DNA from 3 places in the Rhizobium sp. AN68 genome. Region 1 is predicted to be linked to each of the others. Evidence: riboswitches for the same ligand, from Rfam matches in the RefSeq annotation. Region 1 holds a riboswitch; each other region holds the start of a gene.

Region 1 (10,023 bases):
TTGATGCCGGGCGGAAAGCGGATCGCCTCTGCACTGTCCGGGCCGCCGGTGCGGTCGATCAGGCGTTCGAATGCGGCAATGACATCCTCGAACTGGCCGCTCCGTCCGTAAAGACCATCGACACCCGTTTCAATCAGCAGGCCTTCTTCGAACAGTCGATCGAGAAACGATGTTTGCATATCCATGGTCTTATCCCAAGAGGCTGGTGTCCTGCTTGTGAACCAGCAGGAGATTGGCGGAATTGCCGAGAATACGGTCGTTGGAAATCATCAGGCGCGCGGAATGCGCGTCGCGAAGGTGTCGGCCAAGGCTGTAGGGCGTACCGTTCTTGTAACCCATGATGCCGCAGACCAGCATCGCTTGGTCGATGATCTCCAGAATGGTTTCCGAAGAACAGATCTTCACATTGTTCATGGCAACCGCGAACGCCATGGACATCAGCTTGTCCGGGTCGCTCTTGGTGTCTTCGTAAGCCTTTACGCCCGCAATGACGTTGGATTTGACCACCTGCAATTTGGTGGAAATTTCGGCAATGTGGATAGCGCCTGGCGGTGTGACACCGGGCGACTTGCGTGCAGCCGTCCTGACGAAGGATTGCGCGCGCAGCACCGCATCCGACGCGATGCCATACCACACGGCGCTCCACAGAAGATGCGAGCTTGCAAGCATGGATTGCGCGGCGATTTCCGCAAAGGGTTTTGGGAATATCTGCACCGCCGGCGCCTCGCCGCGGAACAGGAAACCGTCCGAACAGGTGCCGCGCATGCCGAGTGTGTCCCAGACGTGGGTCTTCTCGAGCTTGTACTGATCTTTCAGGAAGACGGTCATCACCTGATCGGCCGGGGCGGCATCCTTGTGGGCGCGCGAGGTGATGAGGATGGCATCCGCATTGCTGCCGTAGGAAATGACGGTGGCGTCCTTCTCCAGCCGGCAGATCTCTCCTTCGACCTCAATCGCGCAGATGGAATTGCGCAGATTGCCGCCGATTCCGCCTTCGGTCGTGGCCGAGGCGAGCAGAAGCTGTTCGCTTGCAATGCGGCTCATGAAACCCGCATGCCATGGGCTTGTCTCGCCGTGTTCCACAAGGCTCGATGCCTTGATGTGGTGCATGGCGAAAATCATCGCGGTTGCCGAACAGGCCTGGCCAAGCCGGGCGCAGATATCGGCGATTTGCTGTATGGATGCGCCTTCGCCACCAAGAGAGGACGGGACCTGAATGCCGAGAAGGCGCTCTTGTCTCAGCGCGTTGACGGCTTCCTCCGGGAAGCGACCGGTGACGTCCACCTCGTCCGCGTGTTTGGCGGCAATTGCTGCGACGCGGCTTGCGCGCGCGGACAGCGTTTCATCCTGCGGCGCAACGGTCACATTCATCAGGCTGCCTCTTTACCATCCAGAATGAGCTTAACGGTGTCTTCAATGGCCTTGATGCTGGCAAAGGACTTGCGGTTCAAGAGGTTGTCGGGGAATTCGATATCGAAAGCTTCCTCGATACCCAGCATCAATTGCACCGAGGCAAAGGAAGAAAGACCTGCTGCATAAAGATCTGCTTCGTTTTCAATCGTATCGACGGGGGTAGGAAGCTGGCCGAATTTTGCCAGTATTTCACGAATAGTCGCATTCATTCCGACTTATCTCCCATGAATTTAACATCAGGATGGTTTGTGCTTATCGTTAATTTGAAAACGATAATATTCGCCTAAACCGTTAGGTTAATTACCACTAACGGCGCTTTTGTTGTTCGTCCACCTTTGCCAGCCATCAGCAGCACCCTTGACAAATGTCGGGCGGTGTTTTCTCTTGTGTCCATTCACCAGGGGTGTCCCGTCAAGGGGCTGAGATTCTGCTTTTATGCGCAGTGACCCGTTGAACCTGATCCAGTTCATACTGGCGTAGGGACGGTGCAAAGACCGAAGGTCGGATTGCGTGTAACTTGCGCTGCCGACGCGTCGGTATTTTCCATCATTCCGGCTCGAACTGGGTCTCCACTGTCAAACTTTGGAGCCTCATGATGAATATCGTTGCCAAGAATATCCCGCTTGTCGTCACAACCGGGCCGCATCCCGCCTCCACGAAAATCCACAAAACCGGAATTTTGCATCCGCATATTCGCGTGCCGATGCGCGAAATCGCCGTCCACCCGACGGCGGGAGAACCGCCGGTCACGGTCTATGATTCCTCAGGCCCCTATACCGATCCATTGCATAACGTTCTGATCGAAAAGGGTCTGCCGCGCCTGCGTCACGACTGGGTTGTAGCGCGCGGCGATGTCGCGGCTTATGACGGTCGGCACGTCAAACCGGAGGATAACGGCTTTGCCACTGGCGAGCGCCTGACGCCTGAATTTGCCGTGCGCCACCAGCCGCTGAGGGCCACGGAAGGAAAAGCCGTAACGCAGCTTGCCTATGCGCGGGCAGGCATCATCACGCCGGAAATGGAGTTCATCGCCATTCGCGAAAATCTGGGGCGCGAAGCGGCGAAGGAGAAGCTGGCTCGTGATGGCGAGAGTTTCGGTGCGCAGATACCCGATTATGTGACGCCAGAGTTCGTCCGTCAGGAAGTCGCATCGGGTCGCGCCATCATCCCGGCCAACATCAATCACCCCGAGCTTGAGCCGATGATCATCGGCCGTAATTTTCTGGTCAAGATCAACGCCAATATCGGCAATTCCGCCGTCACCTCCTCCATGGCCGAAGAGGTGGAGAAGATGGTCTGGGCGATCCGCTGGGGTGCCGATACCGTCATGGACCTTTCGACCGGGCGCAACATCCACAATATCCGCGAATGGATCATCCGCAATTCGCCGGTACCGATCGGCACGGTGCCGCTTTATCAGGCGCTGGAGAAGGTCAACGGCATTGCCGAGGACCTGAACTGGGAAGTGTTCCGCGATACGTTGATCGAACAGGCGGAGCAAGGCGTGGATTATTTCACCATCCATGCCGGTGTTCGGCTGCATTACATTCCGCTTACCGTCAACCGTGTCACCGGTATCGTCTCGCGCGGCGGGTCGATTATGGCCAAGTGGTGTCTGCATCATCACAAGGAAAGCTTCCTCTACGAGCATTTCGACGAGATCTGCGATATCTGCCGTGCCTATGACGTTTCCTTCTCGCTGGGTGACGGGTTGCGGCCCGGTTCGATTGCCGACGCCAACGACGCCGCGCAATTTGCCGAGCTGGAGACGCTCGGTGAGTTGACACAGATCGCATGGGCGAAGGATTGCCAGGTCATGATCGAGGGCCCCGGCCATGTGCCGATGCACAAGATCAAGGAGAACATGGACAAGCAGTTGAAGACCTGCGGTGAGGCGCCCTTTTATACGCTTGGGCCGCTAACGACCGATATCGCCCCCGGTTACGACCACATCACTTCCGGCATCGGGGCAGCGATGATCGGCTGGTTTGGCACGGCGATGCTCTGCTATGTCACGCCGAAGGAACATCTCGGTCTGCCTGATCGTAACGACGTGAAGGTCGGTGTCATCACCTACAAGATCGCGGCTCACGCGGCCGATCTCGCCAAGGGGCATCCGGCGGCACAGGTGCGGGACGATGCGCTGTCGCGTGCAAGGTTCGAGTTCCGTTGGGAAGACCAGTTCAACCTGTCGCTGGATCCGGACACGGCGCGCTCCTTCCATGACGAGACCCTGCCGAAGGAGGCGCACAAGGTCGCGCATTTCTGCTCGATGTGCGGGCCGAAATTCTGCTCGATGCGGATTTCCCACGACATCCGCGCCGAGGCGCAGAAGGAAGGGCTGGAGGCCATGGCCGCGCGCTTCAAGGAAGGTGGCGAGCTTTACATGCCGCTCGCGACCCCGGCAGACGGCCAGTAGCATGCGTGTTCTTGTTAAGGGAACGGGGGTCGCCGGTCTGACGGCGGCCTTCGAACTGGCGCGGCGCGGCGCAACCGTGGAGGTTTCAGAGCGCAATGCTGAAGCCTCGCGCGGCGCATCCTTTTATGCGGGCGGAATGCTGGCGCCCTGGTGCGAGCGTGAAAGTGCGGACGAGGCGGTACTGACGCTCGGCCAGGCGGCTCTCGACTGGTGGGATGAGGCGACCCCCGGCCTTGTCATCAGACACGGAACGCTGGTCGTCGCGCCCGCCCGCGACAAAGCTGAGCTTTCGCGTTTCGCATCCAGAACCGCAGGGTACCGATGGGTGGATGAGGGTGAAATCGCCGCTCTGGAGCCTGACCTTGCCGGGCGGTTCCGCTCCGGGCTTTATTTCGCGGGCGAGGGGCATCTCGATCCGCGCCTTGCGCTCAAATCGCTGCATACGCGGCTTTGCGGCTTGGGCGTGCGGTTTCATATGGGTATTCCGGTGGATGAGCAGCCGTTCGATCGGGTGGTGGATTGCACCGGCGCTGCGGCGGTGGGCGAGATTGCCAATCTTCGCGGCGTGCGGGGAGAAATGCTCTATCTAGCCACGTCAGAGGTTTCCCTGTCGCGCGCCGTCCGGCTCTTACATCCGCGCATTCCGCTTTACATTGTGCCGCGTGAGCCGGGTCGCTTCATGGTGGGGGCCACGATGATCGAGACAGAGGATGCCGGAGCCATTTCAGCGCGCTCGATGATGGAGTTTCTGAACGCCGCCTATGCCGTGCATCCGGCCTTCGGCGAAGCGGAAATCATCGAGACCGGAACGGGCGTGCGCCCCGCCTATCCCGACAATCTGCCGAAAGTTACGCAGGACGGCCGGACCGTCTTCATCAACGGCGCCCACCGGCATGGCTTCCTGCTGTCGCCGGCGATGGCGCGGCAGGCGGCTGAAATCGTCTGCCAAGATATCTCTGGAAAGGAACAGGATCATGAAACTTCTGGTGAATGGCGACGAGCTTGATCTCGCCACCGAGACGCTGGCCGGGTTACTCACCAGCCTCGATTATGAAGGCGAGTGGCTGGCGACGGCGGTCAATGGCGATCTGGTGCATTCGGAAGAGCGCGCCGATTATCGATTGAAGGCGTTCGACCGTGTCGAAATCCTTTCGCCGATGCAGGGAGGTTGAGGCCATGCTGACGCTTTATGGCCGTGAGGTCTCGTCGCGCCTCCTGCTCGGCACGGCGCGTTATCCGTCTCCCGCCGTACTTGCCGATGCAGTGCGGGCCAGCAACACGGATATTCTGACGATTTCGCTGCGTCGGGAAACGGCAGGCGGCAAGAAGGGTGGCCAGTTTTTTGAGCTGATCCGCGAGCTGGATCGTTACATTCTGCCCAATACGGCTGGCTGCCATACCGTGAAGGAAGCGGTGCTAACGGCGAAGATGGCGCGTGAGGTTTTTCACACCAACTGGATCAAGTTGGAGGTCATCGGCCATCACGACACCTTGCAGCCCGATGTGTTTGCGCTCGTCGAAGCGGCGAAAATTCTCTGCGACGATGGTTTCGAAGTCTTTCCGTATACGACTGATGATCTTGTCGTGGCGGAAAAGCTCCTGGATGCGGGTTGCAAGGTGCTGATGCCCTGGTGCGCGCCGATCGGCAGCGCCATGGGGCCGCTTAATCTGATGGCGCTGAAATCCATGCGGGCGCGTTTTCCGGATGTGCCGCTGATCGTCGATGCCGGTATCGGCCGGCCGTCACATGCGGTGACGGTGATGGAGCTTGGTTACGATGCCGTTCTGCTCAACACGGCGGTCGCGGGGGCGGGTGACCCGGTCGGCATGGCGGAAGCTTTCGCCCGCGCCATTGAGGCCGGGCATCAGGCTTTTGTGGCGGGGCCGCTGGAGCCGAGAGATATGGCCATTCCCTCGACACCGGTGATTGGCACGGCGGTATTTTCCTGATTCACCTTTTGCGTTGACAGTGCCCCGTGGCGGCGGGATACCGGGAGAAAAGGGGAACGGCATGGCGGCACGAAATAATCTTCTGACGGATATCAATGGGATTTTGGTCGGCAATGTCACCGATCTTGCACTCGGCTCCGGCGTCACCGCAATCGTTTTCGAAAAACCCGTAATCGCCTCCGGTTCGGTTCTTGGCGGGGCGCCCGGTGGTCGTGATACCGGCCTGCTCGACCCGGCGATGACGGTGGAAACCGTGGATGCCTTCGTACTTTCAGGCGGTTCGGCTTTCGGGCTGGATGCGGCGGGTGGTGTTCAGGCCGGTCTGCGCGAGATCGGGCGTGGCCTGCAAGTCGGTTCCACCCGTGTTCCCATTGTGCCGCAGGCGATCCTCATGGATCTGCTGAATGGTGGCAACAAGGAGTGGGGGCTGCATTCGCCCTATCGCGAGATGGGCTATGCGGCTTTCAGGGCGGCGCGTGCGGAGCCCTTCGGGCTTGGAACAGTCGGCGCGGGAACGGGGGCGACCACCGCCACCTTCAAGGGCGGACTTGGTTCGGCAAGCGCTATCAGTTCCGGCGGTTACAAGGTGGCGGCCATCGTCGCCGTCAATGCGCTTGGCTCGGCAACCGTTGGCAGCAGCCGCCATTTCTGGTCTGCGCCTTTTGAAGAGCAGGGCGAGTTCGGCGACTGCGGTTTTCCTGATCGTTTCGAACCGGATCATACCGCGCTTCGTCTCAAGGGCGTCAACCTCACCGCGACGACCATCGGCGCCGTGGTCACCGATGCCGTCCTTACCAAAGCGCAGGCGCACCGCCTTTCCATCATGGCGCATGACGGGCTGGCGCGCGCCGTGCTGCCCGCCCATCTGCCGAGCGACGGCGACACCATGTTTTCGGCTGCGACCGGTGAGAAGCCGCTTGAGGGCGGCGCTCATTTCGCGGAACTCTGCCATCTCGCTACCATCGTTATGGCGCGCGCAGTGGCGCGCGGTGTTTACGAGGCGACGGCTCTGCCGCAGCTCGGTGCGCAGAAAGCCTATCGCGATCTTCATGGCCGGGGTTTCTAGCCGATGAGCAATATACATCAGCCACTGAAGCCCGTTCTCCGCATCGATTTTCCGCCCGGAGATCGTCTCGGCCATGGTAAGATCGAGTTGATGGAGCTGATTGTCGAGACCGGTTCGATCTCGGCCGCCGGGCGAGCGATGGACATGTCCTATCGCCGTGCATGGCTGCTTGCGGATGCGCTGAACCATATGTTCAGGCAGCCGGTGATCGAGTCCCAGCGGGGCGGCAAGCAGGGTGGTGGGGCTGCGCTGACCGCATTCGGTGCCGAATTGCTTGAACGTTATCGCAGCATGGAAAAGCGGATGGATGAGGCCCTGCGCAAGGATATCGACTGGCTTGAGGCCAACCGCAATCCTGATGCCGCCATCACTAATACGGATCGAGAGCCGCCGACTTTATGATCGCATGTACCGGTTTCCCGGGTTCCAGCTGGAGACGTTCGCGCGACAGATCGGTGATACGCGACTGGATAATATCGCCGCCGCAATCCACCTGAACGGTTACCATGCCATCTTCGCTGGTCGAGATGCCGGCAATATGGCCTTCGAGGATGTTAAGTGCGCTCAGGCCTTCGGGTTTTGCCGTGGCAAGCATGACGTCACGCGCCGGTATCAGCACGCGTGCCGGGGTGCGGGGTGTTCCTCTTTTTGCTGGAACCTGCAGGAGCGACGAGCAGAGCCTTACGGCAGCAAGCCCGTGCCTTTCATCGAAGCTTTCGATGTGTCCCGAAAGGATGCTGCCCGCTTCTCGTCGCTCAAGATGTGCGCTAAAATCCGACCGTGACAGCACGTCGGCCGCTTTTCCCTGTACCTCCACCTTGCCGTCCTTCATAACAACTATGCGGTCGGCAAGGCGGGCGACTTCCTGGATGGAGTGGCTGACATAGACGATCGGGATTTTCGTCTCGTCGCGCAGCCGTTCCAGATAAGGGATGATCTCGGCCTTTCGTTCCTCGTCCAGTGAGGCGAGAGGTTCGTCCATCAACAGTAGTCTGGGCGATGACAGGAGTGCGCGGCCGATGGCGACCCGCTGTTTTTCACCGCCGGAAAGCTTGTTCGGACGACGCTGGAGAAGATGGCCGATGCCAAGCATATCGATAATGCGGTTTTCATTCGCCCGCTCAGATTTTTCCGTAGCGAACCATTTGCCGTAGTTCAGGTTCTGGGCAACGCTGAGATGAGGAAACAGCCGCGCTTCCTGAAAAACATAACCAAAATGGCGCCTGTGCGCCGGCAGGAACAGGCGCTTTCCGCTATCGGCCAGCACTTCGCCATCGAGCGATACCTGACCACTATCTGGCCGCAGCAGACCTGCGATGATGCGGATCATCGACGTCTTACCGGAGCCAGAGCGTCCGAAAAGCGCTGTAACGCCGCCATCAGAGGTGAATGACGCGTTGAGTTCGAAGGAGCCGAGGCGGTGGCGGGTGGAGACAGAAAGCGTCATTCCATGCTCACCCGTTTGCCGATGATGCGGGCCAGAAACTCCGAGACGAGCAAGGCCAACATGGAAATCACGACGGAAACGATGGTCAGCCGCAATGCGCCTGCATCGCCGCCCGGAACCTGCGTGAAAGTGTAGATGGCAGCGGACAGCGTCTGGGTTTCGCCGGGAATATTGGAAACGAAGGTGATGGTCGCGCCGAATTCGCCCATGGCCTTGGCGAAAGCGAGGATCATGCCCGCGATGATGCCGGGCAGGATCAGGGGAAGCGTGACGGTGAGGAACACCCATAGGGGGCTTGCACCCAGGGTTCCGGCCGCCTCTTCCAGCTTGCTGTCCACCGCTTCGATGGAGAGGCGGATGGAGCGCACCATCAGCGGAAACGCCATGACGGCGCATGCGAGCGCCGCCCCCGTCCAGCGAAAGGAAAAGACGATGCCGAACCAGCTGTCAAGAAACTGGCCGATGGCGCCTCTGCGGCCGAAGAGGACGAGCAGCAGAAAGCCGGTGACGACGGGCGGCAGAATGAGCGGCAGGTGGACGATGCCGTTGAGCAGCGACTTGCCCCAGAAGCGCCCGCGCGCCAGCGCGACGGCAACCGCAATGCCGAAGGGCAGGCTGGCGAACATGGCGATGGAGGACACCCACAGGCTGAGCCTGATCGCCGTCCATTCTTCAGGGCTGAGTGTCCACCAATGCAAAGCCATATCCTACAATCGTCATCTCTCGCGGTCCCATACGGGATGGGACCGCGAAACGCATTTTATTTCAAAACGGTAAAGCCTTGCTTTTCGAAGAAGAGCGTAGCCTTGGCGGACTTCAGGAAATCGAGATAGGATTTTGCCGCCGGAGATTTTGCTTCCGAGAGAATGGCGACGGGGTAGATGATCGGCGGATGGCTGTCTTCCGGGAAGGTGCCGACGATCTTCACGCCCGGATCAGCGGCCGCATCGGTCTGGTAGACGATGCCATAGGGCGCTTCGCCGCGCGACACGAGCAGCAGCGCTGCGCGCACGCTTTCCGCGCCGGCGACTTTCTTTTCCACGGATGACCAGACGCCGAGCTTTTCCAGCGCAGCCTTGCCGTATTTACCCGCCGGAACGGAATCGACCGCGCCCATGGCCAGTCGGCCATCGCCCACCAGTCCGGCGAGATCGAAGTCCTTTTTGATATCGACCGGCTTGGCCTTGTCGGCCGGGGCGACGAGAACGATGCGGTTGCCAAGAAGACTGGAGCGGCTTTCGACGTCGATCAGCTTCTTTTCGGCAACATAATCCATCCAGGCGAGGTCGGCGGAAATGAAGATATCCGCCGGTGCACCCTGCTCGATCTGTTTGGCGAGTGCGGAGCTTGCGGCATAGGACACGGTCGCTTCATTGCCGCTTTCCTTCGCCCATTCGGCATTGATCGCATCAAGTGCGTTTTTCATGCTCGCGGCAGCAAACACCGTGACTTTTTCGGCGGCATGGGCGGGAACCACCGCAAAGGATGCCGCCACCCAGAAGGATGTTGCTGCGGCGATGGTTTTGAAGAAGGTGCGGCGTAAGAGTCTCATGGTGTGTTCCCCCGGTTCGAGATATCCTGATGAATATATCGATAGGCCTATAGGGCAATCATTATATTTTCAAGAATATATCGATGCCGTTTAAAAAAGCCGCCACGACCGGCGGCTTTCGGCCTGGTTGATCAGAAGCGTTCACCGGCGAAATGAGCGATCTGTGCGCCCGCCTC
Region 2 (10,023 bases), 160 kb from region 1:
CGTGAAGAACACTGGATGCGTTACGGCGTGACCGCGAGACGCAAGCGCAACATGCGCCGCGTGGGCGAGCTTCAGGCAATGCGTGCGGACTATCGCGGCCACAAGGGACCGCAGGGGAGCGTGCAGGCGACGGCTGCGGAGGTGCGGGAATCCGGCAAACTGGTCATCGAGGCAGACGCAATCACCAAGTCTTACGGCGAGCGCGTGATCATCGCGCCGTTTTCGCTACGCGTGCATCGCGGTGATTGCATCGGTCTCGTCGGGCCGAACGGTGCCGGCAAGACAACGCTTTTGAAGATGCTGACCGGCCAGCTTCAGCCCGATAGCGGCACGGTAAAGCTCGGCACCAATCTGGAAATCGCGACGCTTGACCAGAAGCGTGAAGATCTCAATCCAAACGATACGCTCGCTCATTACCTCACCGACGGTCGCGGCGACAATTTGCTGGTCAATGGCGAGTTGAAACATGTGACGGGTTACATGAAGGACTTCCTGTTCCAGCCGGAACAGGCCCGCACGCCCATCCGCAACCTCTCCGGTGGTGAGCGCGCCCGTCTTATTCTTGCGCGCATTCTGGCGCGGCCTACCAACCTGCTGATCCTTGACGAGCCGACCAACGATCTCGATATCGAAACGCTCGATCTGTTGCAGGAAATCGTTGCGGGCTTTTCCGGCACGGTCATTCTCGTCAGCCACGACCGCGATTTCCTCGACCGTACCGTCACCTCCACAATCGCGCCCGCCAATCCGGACCAGCCGGATGGACGCTGGATCGAATATGCCGGCGGCTACTCGGACATGATGGCGCAACGCAAGGGTGCCGCAGAAGAAAAGCGCAAGGCGGAGAAGCAGGAAAAGGCAAAGACCGCCCCTTCCGCCTCCGCGTCGCAGGACCCCTCAAAGGCCAAGGGCAAGCTTTCCTTCAAGCAAAAATTTGCGCTCGAAAACCTTCCAAAGGAAATGGAGAAGGCGCAGGGCGAAATCGCCAAGCGTGAGCAGCGTATGGCCGATCCCAATCTGTTCACCAAGGACCCGGCTACCTTCAATACGCTGGCGCAGGAAATGACGAAGCTGCGCGAAAAGCTCGAAGCCATGGAAGAGGAATGGCTGGAGTTGGAGATGCTGCGCGAGGAAATTGAAGGGTGACTTGGTCGCGATTTCTTGACTGAGGTCTCATCCACCTTTGACAGGGAGGCGGAATTGCCGTTTCCTGTGCGGGTTCGGAGGAGTTCAGAAAATGCGCATGATCTTCGTCAATCTGCCGGTCAAGAATATCGAGACATCGAGAAGCTTCTTCACGGCTCTCGGTTTCACCTTCAATCCGGAATATTCGGATGACCGCACGCTCTGCATGATCGTTGAGGAGAACATCTTCGTGATGCTTCTTCAGGAGGAGCGTTTTCGCGATTTCATCAATGGCGATATCGCCGACGCCACACGCAGCACCGAGGTCCTGACCTGTCTCACAGCGGGAAGCCGTGAGGAAATCGACCGGATGATCGAAACGGCGCTCGCCTCGGGTGGCAGCAGCTGGAAACCGGTTCAGGATCACGGTTTCATGTATGCCGGTAGTTTTCAGGATCCCGACGGCCATGTCTGGGAACTGGTGCACATGGTGCAGCAGGCCTGACGGCAGCCATCTTGCCAATCAGAGACAGCGGGACTACATCATCATCTTGATCTAACGGGGTGTCTTTTGTGCTTGCGTGCAAAAGGCTGAGAGGCTTGCCAACCCGAAGAACCTGATCCGGTTCATACCGGCGGAGGGATTAGACGGCTTAAGGCAAGCGGCTATTTCCCTTTTCGTTTTTTGAGGAGATACCCGTGCGCCGTCGTCTTTTCCTGAATTCCCTCGTTGCCGTTTCGTTGTTTCTGCCCGGTCTTGCCACTGCTCAGGACAGACAGGAACTGACCGTCTACACCTATGAAAGCTTCGTTTCCGAATGGGGTCCCGGCCCCAAGGTGAAAGAGGCCTTCGAGAAAGTGTGCGATTGCACGGTCAATTTCGTCGGTGTGGCGGATGGCGTGGCGCTGCTCAACCGCCTGAAGCTTGAAGGGGCGGCGTCGAAGGCGGATGTCGTTGTTGGTCTCGACACCAATCTGGTCGCGGAAGCGAAACAGACCGGCCTCTTCGATATCAGCGGTATCGATGCATCGGCGGCCAAGGTGCCGGGCGGTTACAAGGACGACATTTTCGTCCCTTACGACTACGGTCATTTCGCCGTTGTCTATGACACGCAGACGATAAAAAATCCGCCGACGAGCCTGAAGGATCTGGTGGACGGCGATCCTTCACAGAAAATCGCCATTCAGGACCCGCGCACCTCCACGCCGGGGCTTGGCCTGCTGCTCTGGGTGAAGTCCGTTTACGGCGACAAGGCACCGGAAGCCTGGGCGAAGCTCCGGAAGCGCATTCTCACTGTTACGCCGGGCTGGTCGGAATCCTATGGCCTTTTCACCAAGGGTGAGGTGCCGATGGTGCTCTCCTACACCACGTCGCCTGCCTATCACATGGTCTCGGAAAAGACGGATCGCTATCAGGCCGCGGGTTTTTCCGAGGGGCATTACATCCAGATCGAGGTTTCCGGCCTTCTCAAAAACGCGCCGCACAAAGAACTGGCGAAGCAGTTCCTCGCTTTCACGCTCACATCAGGATTTCAGGATGCCATTCCGGAAAACAACTGGATGATGCCGGTCGCGGCAACGTCCACGCCCCTGCCCGAGGCATTTTCCAAACTCGTCGTACCGCAGAAGACCTTCCTGATGGACCCGGAAGAGGTGGCGAAGAACCGCAAGGCCTGGATCGACGAATGGCTTGCGGCCATGAGCATGAACTGAGCAAGAGGCACGCCCGCGCATGATGCTGCGTCGCGACTACAGATGGTCGATCATTGGCGGAACGGCGGCGTTTGCCGCCGTTTTCCTGTTCATGGCGCTTGCTGTATCAGCACTCCTGTCTTTCGATGCCGGCACATCCGCCACCGGAATCGTGGATGCCTACACGCTGCGCATCCTGCGCTTCACGCTCTATCAGGCAACGTTGTCCACTGTTCTTTCCATTGTTCTCGGCCTGCCGGTGGCGCTTGCGCTCTCCCGCAGACAGGATTTTCCGGGGCGGATTTGGATTATCAGGTTGATGGCTGTGCCGATGGGGCTGCCGGTCATCGTCGGCGCCTTCGGCATCATCACGATCTGGGGCAGGCAGGGTGTTTTGAATACTGCCCTTGTTTTTGCCGGTGCGGAGCAGCCCTTCAGTATTTACGGCCTTTCCGGCATTCTCATCGCCCATGTGTTTTTCAATCTGCCGCTTGCGGTGCGGCTGATGCTGGCCGGGCTGGAGCGGATTCCGGGCGAATATTGGCGGATGGCGGCAAGTCTTGGCATGGGGCCGGTTTCGGTTTTCCGCTTCATCGAGTGGCCGGCCGTCTCGCGGCTTGTTCCCGGTATTGCCGGGCTTGTCTTCATGCTGTGCGCCACCAGCTTCACGCTAGTGCTTCTGCTGGGCGGTGGACCGGCGGCGACGACACTTGAGGTCGCAATCTATCAGGCGCTGCGGTTTGATTTCGATCCGCAAAGGGCAATCGCGCTTTCGGTTTTGCAGATTGCAGTCACAGCAGTTCTGCTCGGCCTTCTTGCCTTTTTGCCATCGCCCGAGGCGGAAATTGCCTCGCTTGGCCGCCCTGTTCGCCGTTTCGACGGCAAGCGCGTTGGCGCGCGCCTGTGGGACGGAGCGGCAATCATTTTTGCGGTTCTGCTGGTCGGCCTGCCGCTTGTTGCCATAACCGTCTCGGGTTTGGGGGCCGATCTGCCGCGTCTTTTGTCAGCGCCGATCTTCCTGCGTGCGGCGGCGACCAGCCTTGCAATCGCTGCGCTCTCCGCAACTCTCGTCGTGCTCTGCTGCTTTGCGATTATCGGTGCGCGACAGGCCGTGGGCTCCAGACGGCACGCGGCTCAGCCCTTGCGCCTTTTGTCCGCCACGCTCGGGGCGGGGTCATCGCTGGTGCTGCTGGTGCCGCCCGTCGTGCTGGGAAGCGGGTGGTTCCTGTTGCTGCGGCCCTTTGGAGATGTCAGTTTTTATGCTCCCGTTCTCGTGGCGCTCATCAACATGCTGATGGCGTTGCCGCTTGCCATGCGGGTGCTGGAGCCAGCCTTCACCAGCCATTTTTTACGCACGTCCCGGCTCTCCGCCAGCCTTGGGCTTCAGGGACTGACGCGGCTGCGGTTCGCCGATCTGCCGGTACTGCGGCGGCCGCTGCTGATGGCGTTTTCCTTTGCCATGGCTCTGTCGCTCGGTGATCTCGGGGCGGTCGCCCTGTTCGGATCGGAAAATTTCGTCACGTTGCCATGGCTGGTCTATAGCAATATGGGCAGCTACCGCACCAATGATGCCGCCGGATACGCGTTCATCCTTGGCGTCGTCTGCCTGCTGCTTGCCGCGGGCGGCGTTTCACGGCAATCCCAATCAGCAAGGGCGAGCATATGACGGGTGACGAATTTGCCGTGGGGTTGGACAAGGTCAGACTGCGGCTCGGAACGCAGGATTTCGATCTCGATTGTATATTCCCGCAAGGCCAGATGACTGCCGTCGTCGGTGCATCCGGTTCTGGCAAGTCGACGCTCCTCAATCTCATCGCTGGTTTTGAATTGCCCGATTCCGGGCGCGTCCTGATCGGCGGGCGGGACATGAAGGCGCTCGATCCTTCCGAACGACCGGTCTCCTCGATCTTCCAGGATAATAATCTTTTCGCCCATCTCGATATCTTCACCAATGTCGCGCTCGGCATCAGCCCCGGGCTGAAGATGCGGGCGGAAGACAGGCAGAGGATCGACGTGGCGCTCGCACGCGTTGGTCTTGCGGGTTTTGACAAACGTTTGCCGGGCACGCTTTCCGGCGGGGAAAGGCAAAGGGCGGCGCTGGCGCGTGCGCTGGTCCGGAAAAAACCGGTCATGCTGCTGGACGAGCCTTTCGCGGCGCTAGATCCGGGGCTGCGGGCGGGCATGACCTCCCTGCTTCTCGACTTGCATGCCGAAACAAAAAATACGGCGATTATTGTTACGCACCATCCAGACGACATAAAAAAGCTGGCGCAGCGGGTGGTTTTTCTTGATCGTGGCCGCGTTGTCTATGCTGGCTCGACCACAGATTTCTTCGCCACACAAAATGTGAAGGCGGTCGACAGTTTTCTGAACGGCTGATCGCCTTATTTTCGACGCGTGCCGCTGGCAATCGCTTTAGATAACTTCAATGGCGTTAATTTGCACTTGCCAGTTTCAAGTCGTTGCCCGAGAAAAGACGAGAATTATTGCGTTCTTCAGGAATATTCCGGACTTGATGGATCGTTTTTACCGTTTCGACATTCATGGCTCGTTGGGGCGAATCTGTTATTCTGGTCTGCAATTAACGGATGATCAGGAACGTTAGGGGCAGGCATAGAGAATGAGAAATAGCATGACTGCGCAGTGGAGGCTTTTCTCCCGTTCAGGCCTTCGCCGTTCGGGCAGGATGGCTGCCGTGTGTTCCGTGCTGACGGCGTCTGCCGTATTCCTGTCATCGTGTCAGTCTCTCTTCAGCCCGGCCTACCAGTCCACCTTGCGACCTTCGGACAATCCGCAGACCGTGGAAGAGGTGCAGAAGAACGATCCCCGTGCGCAGATGGGCGCGCGCGAACATCCGCGTATTGTGGCGAGTTATGGTGGCGAATATCGTGATGCCAAGACGGAGCGGCTTGTCGCCCGTATCGCCGGCGCGCTGACGGCTGTTTCGGAAAATCCGCAGCAATCCTATCGCATCACCATCCTCAACTCGCCTGCTATCAACGCTTTTGCGCTGCCGGGTGGGTATCTTTACGTGACGCGCGGGCTTCTGGCTCTCGCCAACGATGCCTCGGAAGTGGCCGCCGTGCTTTCGCATGAGATGGGCCACGTTACCGCAAACCACGGCATCGAGCGCCAGCGCCGGGAAGAGGCGGAGGTGATTGCAAGCCGCGTGGTCGCCGAGGTTCTGTCGAGCGATCTCGCCGGCAAGCAGGCGCTTGCGCGCGGCAAGCTGCGGCTTGCGGCTTTTTCGCGCCAGCAGGAATTGCAGGCGGACGTGATTGGCGTGCGCATGTTGGGTGAGGCCGGCTACGACCCCTTCGCATCGCCGCGGTTTCTGGATTCCATGGCAGCCTATGCGCGTTTCTCCTCGGCTGATCCCGAAAATGACCAGAGCCTCGACTTTCTTTCCAGCCACCCAAACACGCCGCAGCGCATCGAGCTTGCACGCCGGCATGCCCGCGCCTTCGGTCAGGACGGTCAGGTCGGGGATCGTGGTCGCGACTGGTTTCTGGATGGCATAGACGGCCTGCTTTACGGCGACAGCCCGCAGGAGGGTTATGTCCGGGGCCAGACCTTCCTGCACGGAACGCTCGGTATCCGTTTCGATGTGCCGGAAGGTTTCGTCATCGACAACAAGGTGGAGGCCGTTCTTGCGACGGGGCCGGGCGATGTGGCGATCCGTTTCGACGGCGTGGCCGATCCGAAACAGACCACTCTTGCCAATTACCTTACCAGCGGCTGGGTTGCCGGCCTGATGCCGGAAACCGTGAAGGAAACGCAGATCAACGGTCTGGAGGCCGCGACAGCCCGTGCGACGGCGGACAAATGGGACTTTGACGTTACCGTCATCCGTGTCGGTCAGCAGATATTCCGCTTCCTGACGGCCGTGCCGAAGGGTAACACGCAGCTCGATTCCATCGCCAACGTGTTGCGCACGAGTTTCCGCAAGATGACGCCGCAGGAGATCGCATCGTTGAAACCTCTGCGCGTGCGCGTGGTGACGGTCAAGCCCGGTGAAACCGTGGCAACGATTGCCGCAAGGATGATGGGGACCGACCGCAAGCTCGACATGTTCCGCATGATGAATGCGATGAGCGCCACCGCCACGCTTCAGCCCGGCCAGCGGGTGAAGATCATTGCGGAGTAATTTGGCGGTCTCTCAGTTGCTGGTTTCCCGGCACAGATAAGCCTCAACGAGTGCGATCATTTCCCGTTTGATTTTGGGTGACTGCAATTGCCCACGTCGGGCGGCGTTGTGAATGATGCCGTCGATGGCGTCGGACACGATCAGTGCCATAGTCCCGCTTTCCGCCCTTGAGCCGGCCGTCATATGGGCATCAAGCGCTTCCGAATAAAGACCGAGATATTGTTTTTCGAAAGCGCTGTTGGGATCGTTCATTCCCTCATGGCTGGGTGCGTCATCCAGAAGGACCTTGTGAAGGCCGGGATGGATGCTGTGGACCACAATCATGCCGGTTACAAGTTCCTCCACGAATTGCGGGAGGGCGTTCCGCTGCTCGGCCACTCTTTTCATGACGACCAGACAGTCCTTGAGGTGGCGATGGCGCACTGCCTCCACAATCGAAATCTTGTCGGGGAAGTACTGGTACAACGAGCCGATGCTGACGCCGGCGGTTTCGGCGACCCTGTTGGTGGTGAAACCCGCCCATCCATGATCGCTCAAAATGCGAGCAGCTGCGTGGACGACGGCATCTACCGTGGCCTTCGAACGCTCCTGACGCGGCTCTTTGCGCATCGTGGTCTTGCGTTTGGCAATGCGAGTAGACAAGGCAGCCTCCATGACGAAAATATAAACATAGTGCTCACATTTTCCGGATGTAAAGGATATTGCCGTGAAAGATTTACTCAGGAGTTTGCTCGGCTATCACGCATGGGCGAACAGGGATTTGTTCGAGAAGCTGCAACAACTCGATCCCGGCCAAAACGCATCCGAACGGCATACCGCAATTCGGCTCATCAATCACTACTACGTGGTCGCAAGGATTTTTTCGGGCCATCTCACCGGAACGGCGCACGGCTTTCTCTCCGACAATACCGAGGCAACGCCGCAGCTGGATGATCTTGCGAAGGAGGTCGCGGCTCTGGATGGCTGGTATCTCGACTACATCGAGAAAACATCGCCGGAATCGCTTGGCGAATTTGTCGCTTTCACCTTTACGGACGGTGACAAAGGCTACATGTCCCGGGCCGAAATGGTTTCACATATGATCCTGCATGCAGGTATTCATCGAGGTGAGGTTGCGCGTATTTTGAGCCAGCTCTCCATCACGCCGCCCTGGGATACTTTTGCCGTTTTCCTGCACGGAACGCAGCCGCAACGGCGTTTGCAAGGCCTGTAATGCAAAAGCCACCCGCCCCGGTGCGGGGCAGGTGGCTTCCATAAAAGCGTGGCTTCAGGATTTTATTGCCACTCGCGCACATCGACGAAATGACCGGCGATGGCCGCCGCCGCTGCCATGGCGGGGGAGACGAGGTGGGTGCGGCTCTTGTAGCCCTGGCGGCCCTCGAAGTTGCGGTTCGAGGTGGAGGCGCAACGTTCGCCAGGCTTCAGGCGGTCGTCATTCATGGCAAGGCACATGGAGCAGCCCGGTTCGCGCCATTCGAAACCGGCTTCGAGGAAAATCTTGTCCAGACCTTCCTTTTCCGCCTGTTCCTTCACGAGACCGGAGCCGGGCACGATCATGGCCGAGACGGTGGGCGCGACCTTGCGGCCGTCGACGATCTTTGCCGCTGCGCGCAAATCCTCGATGCGGCCATTGGTGCAGGAGCCGATGAAAACGCGGTCGATGGCGATATCGGTGATGCGTGTACCGGGTTTCAAGCCCATATAGTCCAGCGCACGCCACTTTGAAGTACGCTTGTTTTCTTCCTCGATATCATCCGGATTGGGAACGATGCCCTCGACGGACGTCACGTCCTCAGGCGATGAGCCCCAGGAGACGATCGGCGGCAGATTGGCGGCGTCCAGCACCACGATCTTGTCGTAATGGGCGCCCTCATCGGATTTCAGCGTTTTCCAGTAGGCGATGGCCTGTTCCAACGTCTCGCCCTTTGGCGCGCGCGGCTTGTCCTTGATGTAGTCAAAGGTGGTCTCATCAGGCGCGATCAGACCTGCACGGGCGCCGCCCTCGATGGTCATGTTGCAAACCGTCATGCGGCCTTCCATGGAGAGCGAGCGGATTGCCTCACCGGCAAATTCAATCACATGGCCGGTGCCGCCCGCTGTGCCGATCTCGCCGATAATGGCGAGGATGATGTCCTTGGCGGTGACGCCTTCTGGAACCTTGCCATCGACACGCACCAGCATGTTCTTGGCCTTTTTCTGGATCAGCGTCTGGGTCGCCAGCACATGCTCCACTTCCGACGTGCCGATGCCGTGCGCCAGCGCGCCGAAAGCACCATGGGTGGAGGTGTGGCTGTCGCCGCAAACAATCGTCATGCCCGGCAGGGTGAAGCCCTGTTCCGGGCCAACGATGTGGACGATGCCCTGACGCTTGTCGCGCTCGGAATAATATTCGACACCGAAATCCTTGGCATTCTGCGCAAGCGCTTCCACCTGGATACGGCTTTCCTCGTTCTTGATGCCTTCCAGCCGGTCGGCTGTGGTTGGCACGTTATGATCGACGACGGCAAGCGTGCGGGTGGGCGAATGGACCGGACGGCCGGCGATGCGCAGGCCTTCAAAGGCCTGCGGGCTCGTCACCTCATGGACCAGGTGACGGTCGATATAGAGAAGACAGGTTCCGTCCGGGTCACGATTGACGACGTGGTCGTCCCAGATCTTGTCGTATAAGGTGCGGGGTGCGCTCATGGCTCTATGCCTTGTCATGGAAAGGTAAAATCAGGGTTCAGTAAGGCGGTGGACAGCGGGTGCTGTCAGGCGAGCCTAAGTCGGCTGTTGAGCGCCCCGGAAATGCGCGCAAAAAACCGTGCCGGCAGACGCTTGTGGTCCTGCAGCACATAAACATTCTGCGCGAGACATCCGAATTTAGATCCCATAGCGGTCTTCATAGCAGATTGCCGGTTTCGCGGCAATATGAATGCACGCAGACCGTAAAACGGTGACCCGGCGGCTTTGATGTGCGCCGCATCATGCACTCAGGGCTTTAAAATGCCGGTTTCGCAGCCTTTTCGGCATTGCTTATGATGCAATGCAACTTGCGTATCTTGCGGCGCACATATAGA
Region 3 (10,023 bases), on a different contig from region 1:
GCGGCACGCCCGTGCCGGCAATGGCTTCGCGAATTGCGCTGGCGTTTTCGATCATCTCCCGCGTGGAGGCGTGTTTGTCGCGATATTGGAGAATGGTCGCGCCGTTGAGTGCGGCCGCCAGAGCAAGCTCGCCCAAGGGCGCAACATCGCCGAGGCTCGCATCGACCAACGCGTTGAGACGGTAATCAACCTTGTTCATGCTCAATCCTCGCATCGTTTATTATGTCTTCGCCGGAAATTTCTGAAAGCACATCGAGAAATGCCGGCTCGAATGTGCCGGGGCCTTTGGCGTTTTTCGCTGCCAGTTCGGCTGCGACACCCGTGATGGCGAGGGCGGCGGCGGCGGCCGTCAGTGCGTCTTTTTCCACCGCCATGAAGGCGGCGATGACCCCACCCGATAGGCAACCCGTGCCTGTCACCTTCGCCATCCACGGGTGACCGTTGACGATTCTGACACTCCTTGTGGCGTCGCGCAGGTTATCGACAGGTCCGGTCTCTATCCTGATGGCGTTCGGAACAGCACCGATCAGGCTCATCTCAGCGCTGTTGCCGCGCACGATGGTGGGTCCAAGCGAGATCAGGTCACGCGCGAACGCCAGTCGCGATGGCGAATAGTCGCAATGCACGGGGTCCAGAATCCACGGCTTGCCAGCCGCGCGGGCGATCTCGACGGCAAATCGAATGACTTTTCGCCGGTCGGCGTCGAGCGTGCCGAGATTGATCGTTACCGCATCGGCTTTCGTGACGAAAGCACCGATTTCTTCGAGTGAGGTTGTCATCGAGGGTATGCCGCCGACAACGGTAATGCCGTCCGCGGTGAATTTCTGTACCACGGTGTTCATCAGGCAATGCACGCGCGGGCGCGTCTGCCTTACCCTTTCGAGGATCTCTGCGGCCTTCGCCGCAGTCGGAAAACTGTTTGCCATGGTTATTGCAACTCCACGGCAATGTCTTCCGCCGCCGGCGCCCGCTTGATCAGTTGCATGTCCTGCATGAAGGTGCCGAAGCGTGTGTAGCGGGTGCGATCGAGTGCGGCTGGACGTTTGGCGAAACGCGGCAGCGTATCGAAAAACGCCTGCTTGTTCAGCCCGTCGTCAAGGTTCGGATAGGCCTTGATGAAAAGCTGCCAGGATTCTTGCGGGTGGTTGGTGATGAAAATAGCAGCCTGCTCAACGGCCGAGAGAAAACGCGGCAGGCGGCTATCTTTCACGAGATCACGATGGGTGACGAAGATGAGCTCGTCATAGGCGGGCACGCCATGTTCCTCGGGGAAGAACGAGCGGCCTTCGTGGCCTTCAAGCTTCATCTGCGTCAGTTCGAAATTACGGAAGCCGCCAAGCGTGGCATCGACCTTGCCGGCGATCAGGGATGGCGAGAGTGAGAAATTGACGTTGACCAGTTCAACATCGTCCTTTGTCAGTCCCTCCTTCTCCAGCATGCGCTTCAGCATCGCATCCTCGAAACCGGAAACCGAGAAGCCGACCTTCTTGCCTTTCAGGTCCTTCAGGCTCTTGATCGGCCCGTCGGCCAGAACGGTGACGGTGTTCAGCGGCGTTTCGACCAGCGTGCCGAAACGGACGAGCGGCAGCCCTGCATCGTGGTCGAGATAGAGGTTCGGCTGGTAGTGTACACCGATATCGGCCTGCTTTGCCGAGACCAGACGCGGTACGGCGGATGGGTCTGCGGGCGGGATCAACTCGACCTCCAGCCCTGCATCGGCGAAAAGGCCGCGTTCCTTGGCAATCACCATCGGGGCATGGTCCGGGTTCACGAACCATTCCAGCAACACGGTAAGCTTGTCGGCCGCCTGCGATTGCACAGGCGAAAGCACGCTTGCTGCCGCGACGACGAGGGAAAGAAGAGTTCGTTTCATGGTGCCGAAAGTCTCCGCAAATGTTTGAAAGGAATGAGATGGTCTGTTTCTTTGGCCCAGGGGGCGAGGTTGGCCGTTGCCCGGTCGACGACAAGCCGCAGCAGCACCGCCATGAGGGCGAGAATGGTCATGGCGGCGAACATTGTGTCGGTCTGCATGCGGGCATTGGACTGGATCATGACAAAACCGAGCCCGGCGGAGGCGCCCACCCATTCGCCAATGACCGCGCCGAGCGGGGCGAGCGGAGCTGCGACCCTCAGCCCGGAAATGAGTGAGGGAAGCGCCAGCGGCACACGCAGCCGGGTGAGGATTTGCCAGTGGCTCGCCTCTGTCAGCGAGGCGGCATCGAGGATTGTCCGATCCGTGCGATTGAGGCCGTCGGTGAAGGCTGAAGCGACGGGGAAAAAGATGATGATCGCCGTCATGACAACTTTCGAGGCCATGCCGAAACCGAACCAGAGTACGAGAATGGGGGCCAGCACGAAGACCGGAAATGCCTGCAACACGAGAACCATGGGCCAGACGAGGCGGCCAAAACGCGGGACGGCGGCAATCGTAAAGGCAACGAGAATGCCGGCGGCAATGCCAGCCGCAAGCCCGACAGCCATTTCACCTGATGTCACCATGGCCTGTCCGAACAGGAAGGCTGGCTGGCGCAGGAGTGCTGCGGCAACATCGGCCGGCGAGGGCAGGATGTAGCGGGGCGGTGCAAGCAGCCAGATGCCCAGCTGCCAGACAATCAGAATAAGAACGACGCCCTTCAGCGCATGGGAGGCACGCATCGGCCGGGGCTCAGACGCAGCCGTACCGTATACGAAGGGAAGGATGTTTCATCATCATCGTTCGGTCTCCAGCTGTGGCGATCACGGAGATCCGGGCAAAGCGGAGAAGAGAAAGGGCAGTACCGCAAACGCGCTACAGTTTCCGTTCCTACGCCGGCATGACCCGGATCAGGTTCAAGGGTCCGGCTCATCGCCATCTCAGCACCGTCAGGTGCTCCCCTCGGAAGAGACTGTTTTGCTAGGAGGGTTTTGAAGTAATGTCAACGTTGAAAGTTAACGAGAATATTGGCGAATTTGCCGCGAACATATTAGTTGTCGATTATATTAAGTTTATCAAAAATTAGTTATTTATTGAAACCGCTTTTCAATTCCGCTGTATTAGCTTCAGCTCCCAGATTGGTTGGGGGCGAACTTGAAAAACTTCTGGCGAGAGAAATCTGGAAATTTTGGCATTCTGACCGCGCTGCTCATGGTGCCTCTGTGCGGGGCTGCCGGTGTGGCGCTCGATATTACGCGCGGCATGTCGGTCAAAGCCGATCTGCAGCAGGCGGCGGATTCCGCGGCTCTGGCGGCAGTCGCCGATATGTCCGCAAGTGTTCAGGCGGCAAAGAAGATGTCGGGGGACGGTGTCATTCCCGTCGGCAATGAAGAAGCCCGGGCATTCTTCGATGGCAATCAGCGCGGCGACGCGGACTACACCATTACCTCTGTCGATGTCTCGGTGATCAAGCACGGCAATGTGGTCGAGTCGTCCGTCAGCTTCAAGGCGTCGGTCAGCACGACCCTCTCAGGGCTTCTGGGGAAGGATTTCGTTTCGGTTGCCGGCACGGCCACGGCCAAATACGAAACGGAAACCTTCAGCGATTTCTATCTTCTGCTTGATAATACGCCCTCCATGGGAGTGGGCGCGACACCCACGGATGTTGCCACCCTGGTTGCGAACACTGGCGATAAATGCGCTTTTGCCTGCCACATCGTGAAGGACGGCGTGGCAGACCCGAACAGCTATTACTTCAAGGCCAAGAAACTCGGGGTTACGACGCGTATCGACGTGGTTGCCAAGGCAACCGCCAGCCTGATGGACACGGCAAAGTCCACGCGCAAAAGCAGCAATCAATATCGCATGGCCGTCTATACCTTCGGGGAACGGGCGGAAGATACCAAGCTGCTTGAGGTCGTTTCGCTGACATCGGATCTGGACGCAGCAAAGAAAAAAGCTGGTGAAATCAACCTTATGTCAATCCCCTATCAGGGATACAACAACGACCAGCAAACAGATTTCGACCGGGCACTGATCCAGATTGGAGATAAGGTCGGCAGTTCGGGCACGGGCGCAAGCTCGGCGAACCCGGATAAGGTTATTTTCTTTGTTTCAGACGGGGTGGGCGACAGTTACAAGCCGTCCTCCTGTACGAAAAAACTGACGGGAGGCCGCTGTCAGGAGCCGATCGACATCAAAGACTGTACGAAACTGAAGGAAAAGGGTTTTCGTATCGCGGTGCTTTATACCACCTATCTGCCGCTGCCGACGAATGACTGGTATAATAGCTGGATCAAGCCCTTTCAGGCGGAAATCGGCTCACGCATGCAGAGCTGCGCTTCCCCGGGCCTGTATTTCGAAGTCAGCCCCTCCCAGGGCATCAGTGACGCGATGACGGTGCTGTTCAAGAAAGCCATTACATCACCACGCCTGACGGGCTGATGGCCGTTTAGCGAGGCCTGTTAGAGCATCGGTTGAACGCCGCAATATTTGCGGCGTTTTTTGAAATGGCCGGAAGGTGATGCTTCAAGCGATATTGCGAAGCTGTTCAAATAACGCAGTAAAGGGCGTTTCAGCGCGGTAGAACACAGCCGGCTGGCCTATCGGAGCCTCCACGGTGATCTCGTGCCCGCCAAAATACCGCGCGCCATTCCAAAGATGCATCCATTCCCCATCGCCCGGAAGGTAAAGCGTGCGCTGCGTCTCCCCCGCCTTCCACACTGGTGCGACCAGCATGTCGGCCCCATAGAGATAGCTGTCCTGAATGGCATAGGTCTGCCGGTCGTTCTCATGATGCAGGAAAAGCGGGCGCTGTACCGGCAGGCCGTTTTCGGCCGCTTCAGTGGAAAGCGATTTCAGATAGGGGGCGAGTGCGACATAGATTGCCGTCATGCGGGCAAAATGGCCAAGAACGGTCTCGTCCTGATCGATCTGGAGATTGTCGCGCGGGCGATTGCCCTCATGGGTTCGCATGACAGGAGTAAAGGCTGCCATCTCCGTCCAGCGCATGATGAGTTCCGGGGTTCTGACATTGCCGAACAGGCTGGTATAACCGCCAATATCGGAATGGTGATAGGCATTGCCGAGAAGACCGGAGGACAGCGCACCGCATATGACGGTGACGAGACCGTCATGGCGGGAAAAATCGACGGACTGGTCGCCGCCCCACAGCAGCGGGCAGTGGGCTTGCACACCGGTAAAGCCCGCCCGCATGAAGAACAGCGCTTCGCCGGTTTTGCCACGGCTTTCAACAGCCTTGGCGTTGACCTCTGCCCAGAGCGTCGGCCAGGCATTGTGCATCAGCTTGGCGTCGATGCCGTTCGATAGCGTGATGTCGATCGGCAGATATTCGCCGAAATCGGCCATCCAGCCGGAAAGGCCGAAATCCAGCATATTCTTGCCGATGATCTCTTCGGCAAACCACTCGGCTGCGGCCGGATTGGTGAAATCGACCACGCCACAATCGAACTCGCCGAAATCCACGAGCGCCGTCTTGCCGTCCGCGCCGGTGGCGAAATAACCGGCCGCCTCCGCCTCCGGAAAAAGCGGGCCGTCGACGCAGAGATAGGGGTTCACGTATCCCAGAAAACGAATGCCCTGATCGGCAAGCTCCGCGATCTTCTGACGCAAATGCGGATAACGCGCCTCATTGGCCTGCCAGTCCCAGAAGAGCCGGGCGCCGAATGATGTCTGGCGAAGCCCCACCCAGCCCTCGCACCACAGGCCGGAGACCTTGGTTCCGGCAGCGCGGATTTTTTCCAGCCGGGCAAAGGAGTTGGCGCCATCCTTTAACCCGATGATCGCGCCGCCATAGACCCACTCCGGCAGTTCCGGCTGGCGTCCGAACCGCAGCGAGAGGGCGGAAACGATATCGGTGAAACGATCGCCGGTGAAAAACTCGATCCTCTCGGGGATCGCCCATATCTCGACTTCATGGAAATCTTCGTTGCGGAAATCGAAGACCGAATAGGCGCTGGTTTCCACATGCAGCGCATATTTGCGCGACGACAGATAGGTCGGCTGCGGGTAATTGGTGTTGTAATAATCGCCACCCGCCTTGCCGCTGACGTCAGCCTTGAAGGTGATTTCAGCGGTCTTGTCGCGGCCGACACCGGGTTCGGAGGTCCAGAGCGGAAAGCGGCGGCCGCGCATGTCGAAATAGGACATCTGTTCGCCACCGCCCCAGACATGTTCGTCCTCATCTGCGATGATCCGCAGCCACAGCCGATTGATGGTTTCATCCAGCGCCGTGACCCTGATGGCATTTCCATCCAGGGCCAGATGAAGGCGTGCGGCCTGCCCGGGTGCGGAAGACAGCGTAACGCTGTCGCCACTGACTTCGGCGTGGCGGAGCGCAGTTCGTTCGATGACATAGTCCTCGATATCGAAATTGCCGCGATACATATCCATCCGCTCCTTGCCGAAACCGGCGAAGAAAGCCGGGTTCTCAGGCGAATGAGAAAGAATGGTGTGGCTGCCAATCGCAAGCGTGAAGCCGTCTCTGGTCTTTTCGAATTGCATGACTGTACCTGTTTAACCCTTGAGACCGCCGGCGGTGAGACCGGAGACGACGCGTTCCTGAAAGATGACGATCAGGATCGCAACCGGGACGATGCCGACCACCAGCGCCGCCGAGATGACGGGCCACGGGAAAGCGAACTCACCCTGGTAAAGCTGGATGCCGACCGGCAGCGTGCGCAGTGCCGGATTGGAATTGAAGGAAAGCGCCAGCAGGAATTCGTCCCAGGCGTTCACGAAAGCGAGAATGCCGGCGGTGAAGACGCCTGGCGCGCATAGCGGCACGACAACCTTGAACAGCGCGCCGATACGGGTGCAGCCATCAATCATGGCGGCGTTTTCCAGATCGCGCGGGATGCTTTCGAAGAAGGACACCAGCATCAGCGTGCAGACCGGCAGGGAGAGCACGGTGTAAGGCAGTATAAGAGCGGTCCAGCTATTGAGCAGGTTGAGCGCACGCATGATCTCGAACAGAGGCACCAGCAGCGTTACCAGCGGGAATGTGGAAACGGCGATGATGAGCGAGAGGATCAGCGCCCGGTACTTGAGATCGAGCCGCGCCAGCGCATAGGCTGCCAGCACCGAAATCAGAATTGTGAGTGCGGTGGAAAGCAGCGCGACCATGAAGCTGTTGAACAGGAAGAGGTGCAACGGCTGGTCGGAAAAGGCCTGCATGTAATTGGCAAGCGTCGGCGCATGCGGAAACCATGTGATCGGTTTCACAGTCAGTTCCGCTTCAGTTTTCAGCGAGGTGAACAGGATCCATATTGCCGGAAACAGGCCGTTGACCAGCAATATGGAGGCCGCAATGAAGCGCAGCGGCTTGCCGGAGAAGAAGGAGGACAGACCGGAGGAGGTCGCAACGGTGCTCATGGGATCAGTCCTTCGTCCTGATAATGCGGAGATAAACGGCAGTGACGCACATGGAGAGCGCAAACATCATGACCGCCAGTGCCGAACCGTAACCGAGATCGAGGAAGGAAACAGTGTTCTGGTGAATGTACATGGCGAGCGTCGTGGTTGATGTGCCGGGGCCGCCGCCGGTCATCATGTATGGAATATCAAAAGTCTGCAGCGCCGTAATCGTACGGAAGATGAGAGCAACGACGATCGACGGCTTTAGGAGCGGCAGCGTGATCTCGAAGAACTGCCTGAGCTTGCCGGCGCCATCCACATCGGCGGCTTCATAGAGCGAGCGCGGAATGGTTTGCAGCCCTGCAAGGATCATCAGTGCCATGAAGGAGGAGGTCTTCCAGATGATCGTCAGGCAGATGGCTGCGAAGGCCCAGTTCGGCGAGTTGAACCAGATGATGCCTTCAAAGCCCAGCCGGTTCAGCACATCGTTGACCACGCCGTATTCGTAGTGGAAAAACCACGCGAAGATGAGGCCGGCGAACGACAGAGGCAGCGCCCAGGGGATGAGCAGTGACAGGCGCATCGGCCATTGCATCGAAAACGGCAGGTTGGCGAGGAGCGCAAGGCCCAGGCCCATGAACAGCGCTCCAGGCACCGTTATCAGCGTTATCAGCACCGTATTCCAGGTCGTTTCCCAGAAAATCGGGTCATCGAGCATCGCCGTGTAGTTTTCAAAGCCGATGAATTCCGCCGGCAGGCCCGATGTCAGCGAAAGGCTGAAAAACGAGGTGTATACGAGACGCGCCACCGGATAGACGATGATAAGCGAAAGAAGAATGGCTGCAGGCGCCAGCAAAAGCACGGCAAGCGACCGGTCACCGAGATCGAGCCACCGCGTCCAGCGCGGCTGCGGTTTCTCGTCCACCCTGACCATTGTTCTCTCCGGCATCGTCACGTCTGCCACTCCCGCAACTGAATTCACGTCATCGTCTCCCGATCAGACCGGTTAAGTCCCGGCCCGTTTATCGCGCCGTTCAGGCGATTTTCACTGGTTCGGCCAAACGGGCCGGCAACGGCATGTCCTGCATGCCGTCCCCGGCCACAGGGCTTAGCGCAATACGCGGCGCAGACGGCTTTCCATCTGCTTTGCGCCGTCTTCCGGCGACATCACGCCCGCAAGCACGCCATTGACGGTGGTGCGGATCGTTTCGCTGACCTCGTTGTAACGCGGTGTGACCGGACGGGCCTTTGCCGTTTCAACAACCGGAAGAGCATCCGCAAACCAAGGGATGGACTTGGTCACATCAGCATCCTTGTAGAGCGAGGCATAGGTGGGCAGCAGCGCGGCATTGATGGCCATGAACTTCGAAACATCCTGGCTGGACAGATATTCCACCAGTTTCTTGGCTTCGTCCTGCTGCTTGGAATAGGCGGAAACGCCGAATTCCCAGCCGCCGAGGCACGTCGTCTGCTCTCCGCCCTTGACGGCCGGCAACCGGGCGACGCCAACCTTGTCGTTCACTTGGGATTCCTTGCCCTGAAAATGGGTCCAGGCGTAGGACCAGTTGACGGCGAAGAGAACCTTGCCCGCCTGGAATTCCTTGCGCGTGTCGTCGGTCGCCACTTCGGAAATGTTCTTCTTGGAAATGCCTTCGTCGACGAAGCTCTTCCAGAGCTTCAGCAAATCCACGGCCGCCTGATTGTCGAAATTCAGCTTGCCGTTTTGAACCAGCGACTTGCCTTCGCTCCAGTAGGGCAGCAGGAACGTGCATACCGCACCTTCGATGGCCTTACCCTGGAAGGAGAGGCCCTGAAGTTCGGGGTTCTTTTCGCCCTCCATCACCTTTTTTGAGGCTTCCTTCAGCTCATCCCAGGTGGTCGGCGGCTGGATGCCGTATTTGTCCAGCAAGTCCTTGCGATAGTAAAGGAACATGGAATCGGCGAACGCCGGCAGCGCCACGATCTTGCCGTTCACGGTGTTTGCTTCTGCATAGGTCGGCAGGTAGGCGGACAAGTCTTTGCCGGAGAAATCGCTGGTCCAGCCAGCGGTTGCGAACTGTGCGGGACGGATGACATCGAGCATCAGCACGTCGAGGCTTGAATCCTTGGCAGACATGACGGTGTTGAGATATTGCGCCTGCATTTCGGAGGTGTTACCGCCGGTCTCGATCACGACTTTCACGCCCGGCGTCTTCGCCTCATATTGATCGAGCGCCTTGCGCCACACATCGGGTTGATGCTGGCTGGAAACGAAGATTTTGAGTTCGGCGTCGGCAAAGGCCTGTCCCGAAAAGCTGAGCATCGTTGCGCAGAGCGCCGCTCCCGTAAGGGCTTTGAATTTCATGTTTTCCTCCCGTTATTGAAATCTTGAAGCCGGGCCGGTGGCGGCCCGATCCTGTCACTGAATGGAGCGTTCCGTCGTCACGTCGAACAGGTGCACCTTCGATGGGTCGAGGCCGATCTTCAGTTCCTCATTCGGAGCCGGTTTCATCTCTGGCGGCATTCTCGCCGTCAGCGCCGCATCACCGAGGGTGAAATGCACCAGCGTATCCGACCCCAAAGGCTCCACCACCTGCACCTTGACGGAGAGCTGTGTGTCAAATCCCCCGGCGGGACCGAAATGTTCAGGGCGAATGCCGACGATGACCTCCCGTCCATCGAGCGCCGTTTCACGGGACGGTCTGATTGCTGCCAGTGGAAGAGAGTTGCCGTCCGTAAATGTCAGCCTGTCGCCG

What was found. A riboswitch is a leader RNA that binds a small molecule or an ion and turns the genes downstream of it on or off. The one in region 1 is predicted to bind thiamine pyrophosphate.
Region 2: another riboswitch for thiamine pyrophosphate. It lies ahead of thiB (thiamine ABC transporter substrate binding subunit); the one in region 1 lies ahead of thiC (phosphomethylpyrimidine synthase ThiC).
Region 3: another riboswitch for thiamine pyrophosphate. It lies ahead of RBH71_RS05610 (ABC transporter permease); the one in region 1 lies ahead of thiC (phosphomethylpyrimidine synthase ThiC).

Annotation. Positions count from the first base shown of each region.
Region 1 is NZ_JARWMI010000003.1:2,444,054-2,454,076, reverse strand. It holds gene RBH71_RS25010 (amino acid--[acyl-carrier-protein] ligase) at 1-185, opposite strand, end outside; gene RBH71_RS25005 (acyl-CoA dehydrogenase family protein) at 190-1,371, opposite strand; gene RBH71_RS25000 (acyl carrier protein) at 1,371-1,622, opposite strand; TPP riboswitch at 1,803-1,914, shown strand; gene thiC (phosphomethylpyrimidine synthase ThiC) at 2,009-3,832, shown strand; gene thiO (glycine oxidase ThiO) at 3,834-4,838, shown strand; gene thiS (sulfur carrier protein ThiS) at 4,807-5,004, shown strand; gene RBH71_RS24980 (thiazole synthase) at 5,009-5,782, shown strand; gene RBH71_RS24975 (P1 family peptidase) at 5,844-6,848, shown strand; gene RBH71_RS24970 (winged helix-turn-helix domain-containing protein) at 6,852-7,250, shown strand; gene modC (molybdenum ABC transporter ATP-binding protein) at 7,219-8,295, opposite strand; gene modB (molybdate ABC transporter permease subunit) at 8,292-8,999, opposite strand; gene modA (molybdate ABC transporter substrate-binding protein) at 9,056-9,847, opposite strand; gene RBH71_RS24950 (NAD(P)/FAD-dependent oxidoreductase) at 9,979-10,023, opposite strand, start outside.
Region 2 is NZ_JARWMI010000003.1:2,604,222-2,614,244, reverse strand. It holds gene RBH71_RS25725 (ABC-F family ATP-binding cassette domain-containing protein) at 1-1,146, shown strand, start outside; gene RBH71_RS25720 (VOC family protein) at 1,238-1,630, shown strand; TPP riboswitch at 1,676-1,786, shown strand; gene thiB (thiamine ABC transporter substrate binding subunit) at 1,825-2,838, shown strand; gene thiP (thiamine/thiamine pyrophosphate ABC transporter permease ThiP) at 2,858-4,483, shown strand; gene RBH71_RS25705 (thiamine ABC transporter ATP-binding protein) at 4,480-5,196, shown strand; gene RBH71_RS25700 (M48 family metalloprotease) at 5,504-6,964, shown strand; gene RBH71_RS25695 (TetR/AcrR family transcriptional regulator) at 6,977-7,573, opposite strand; gene RBH71_RS25690 (DinB family protein) at 7,671-8,177, shown strand; gene leuC (3-isopropylmalate dehydratase large subunit) at 8,240-9,649, opposite strand.
Region 3 is NZ_JARWMI010000002.1:467,917-477,939, reverse strand. It holds gene thiE (thiamine phosphate synthase) at 1-199, opposite strand, end outside; gene RBH71_RS05620 (hydroxyethylthiazole kinase) at 186-926, opposite strand; gene RBH71_RS05615 (ABC transporter substrate-binding protein) at 929-1,873, opposite strand; gene RBH71_RS05610 (ABC transporter permease) at 1,870-2,655, opposite strand; TPP riboswitch at 2,784-2,886, opposite strand; gene RBH71_RS05605 (TadE/TadG family type IV pilus assembly protein) at 3,068-4,357, shown strand; gene RBH71_RS05600 (alpha-glucosidase) at 4,442-6,436, opposite strand; gene RBH71_RS05595 (carbohydrate ABC transporter permease) at 6,449-7,306, opposite strand; gene RBH71_RS05590 (carbohydrate ABC transporter permease) at 7,311-8,222, opposite strand; gene RBH71_RS05585 (ABC transporter substrate-binding protein) at 8,397-9,632, opposite strand; gene RBH71_RS05580 (ABC transporter ATP-binding protein) at 9,687-10,023, opposite strand, start outside.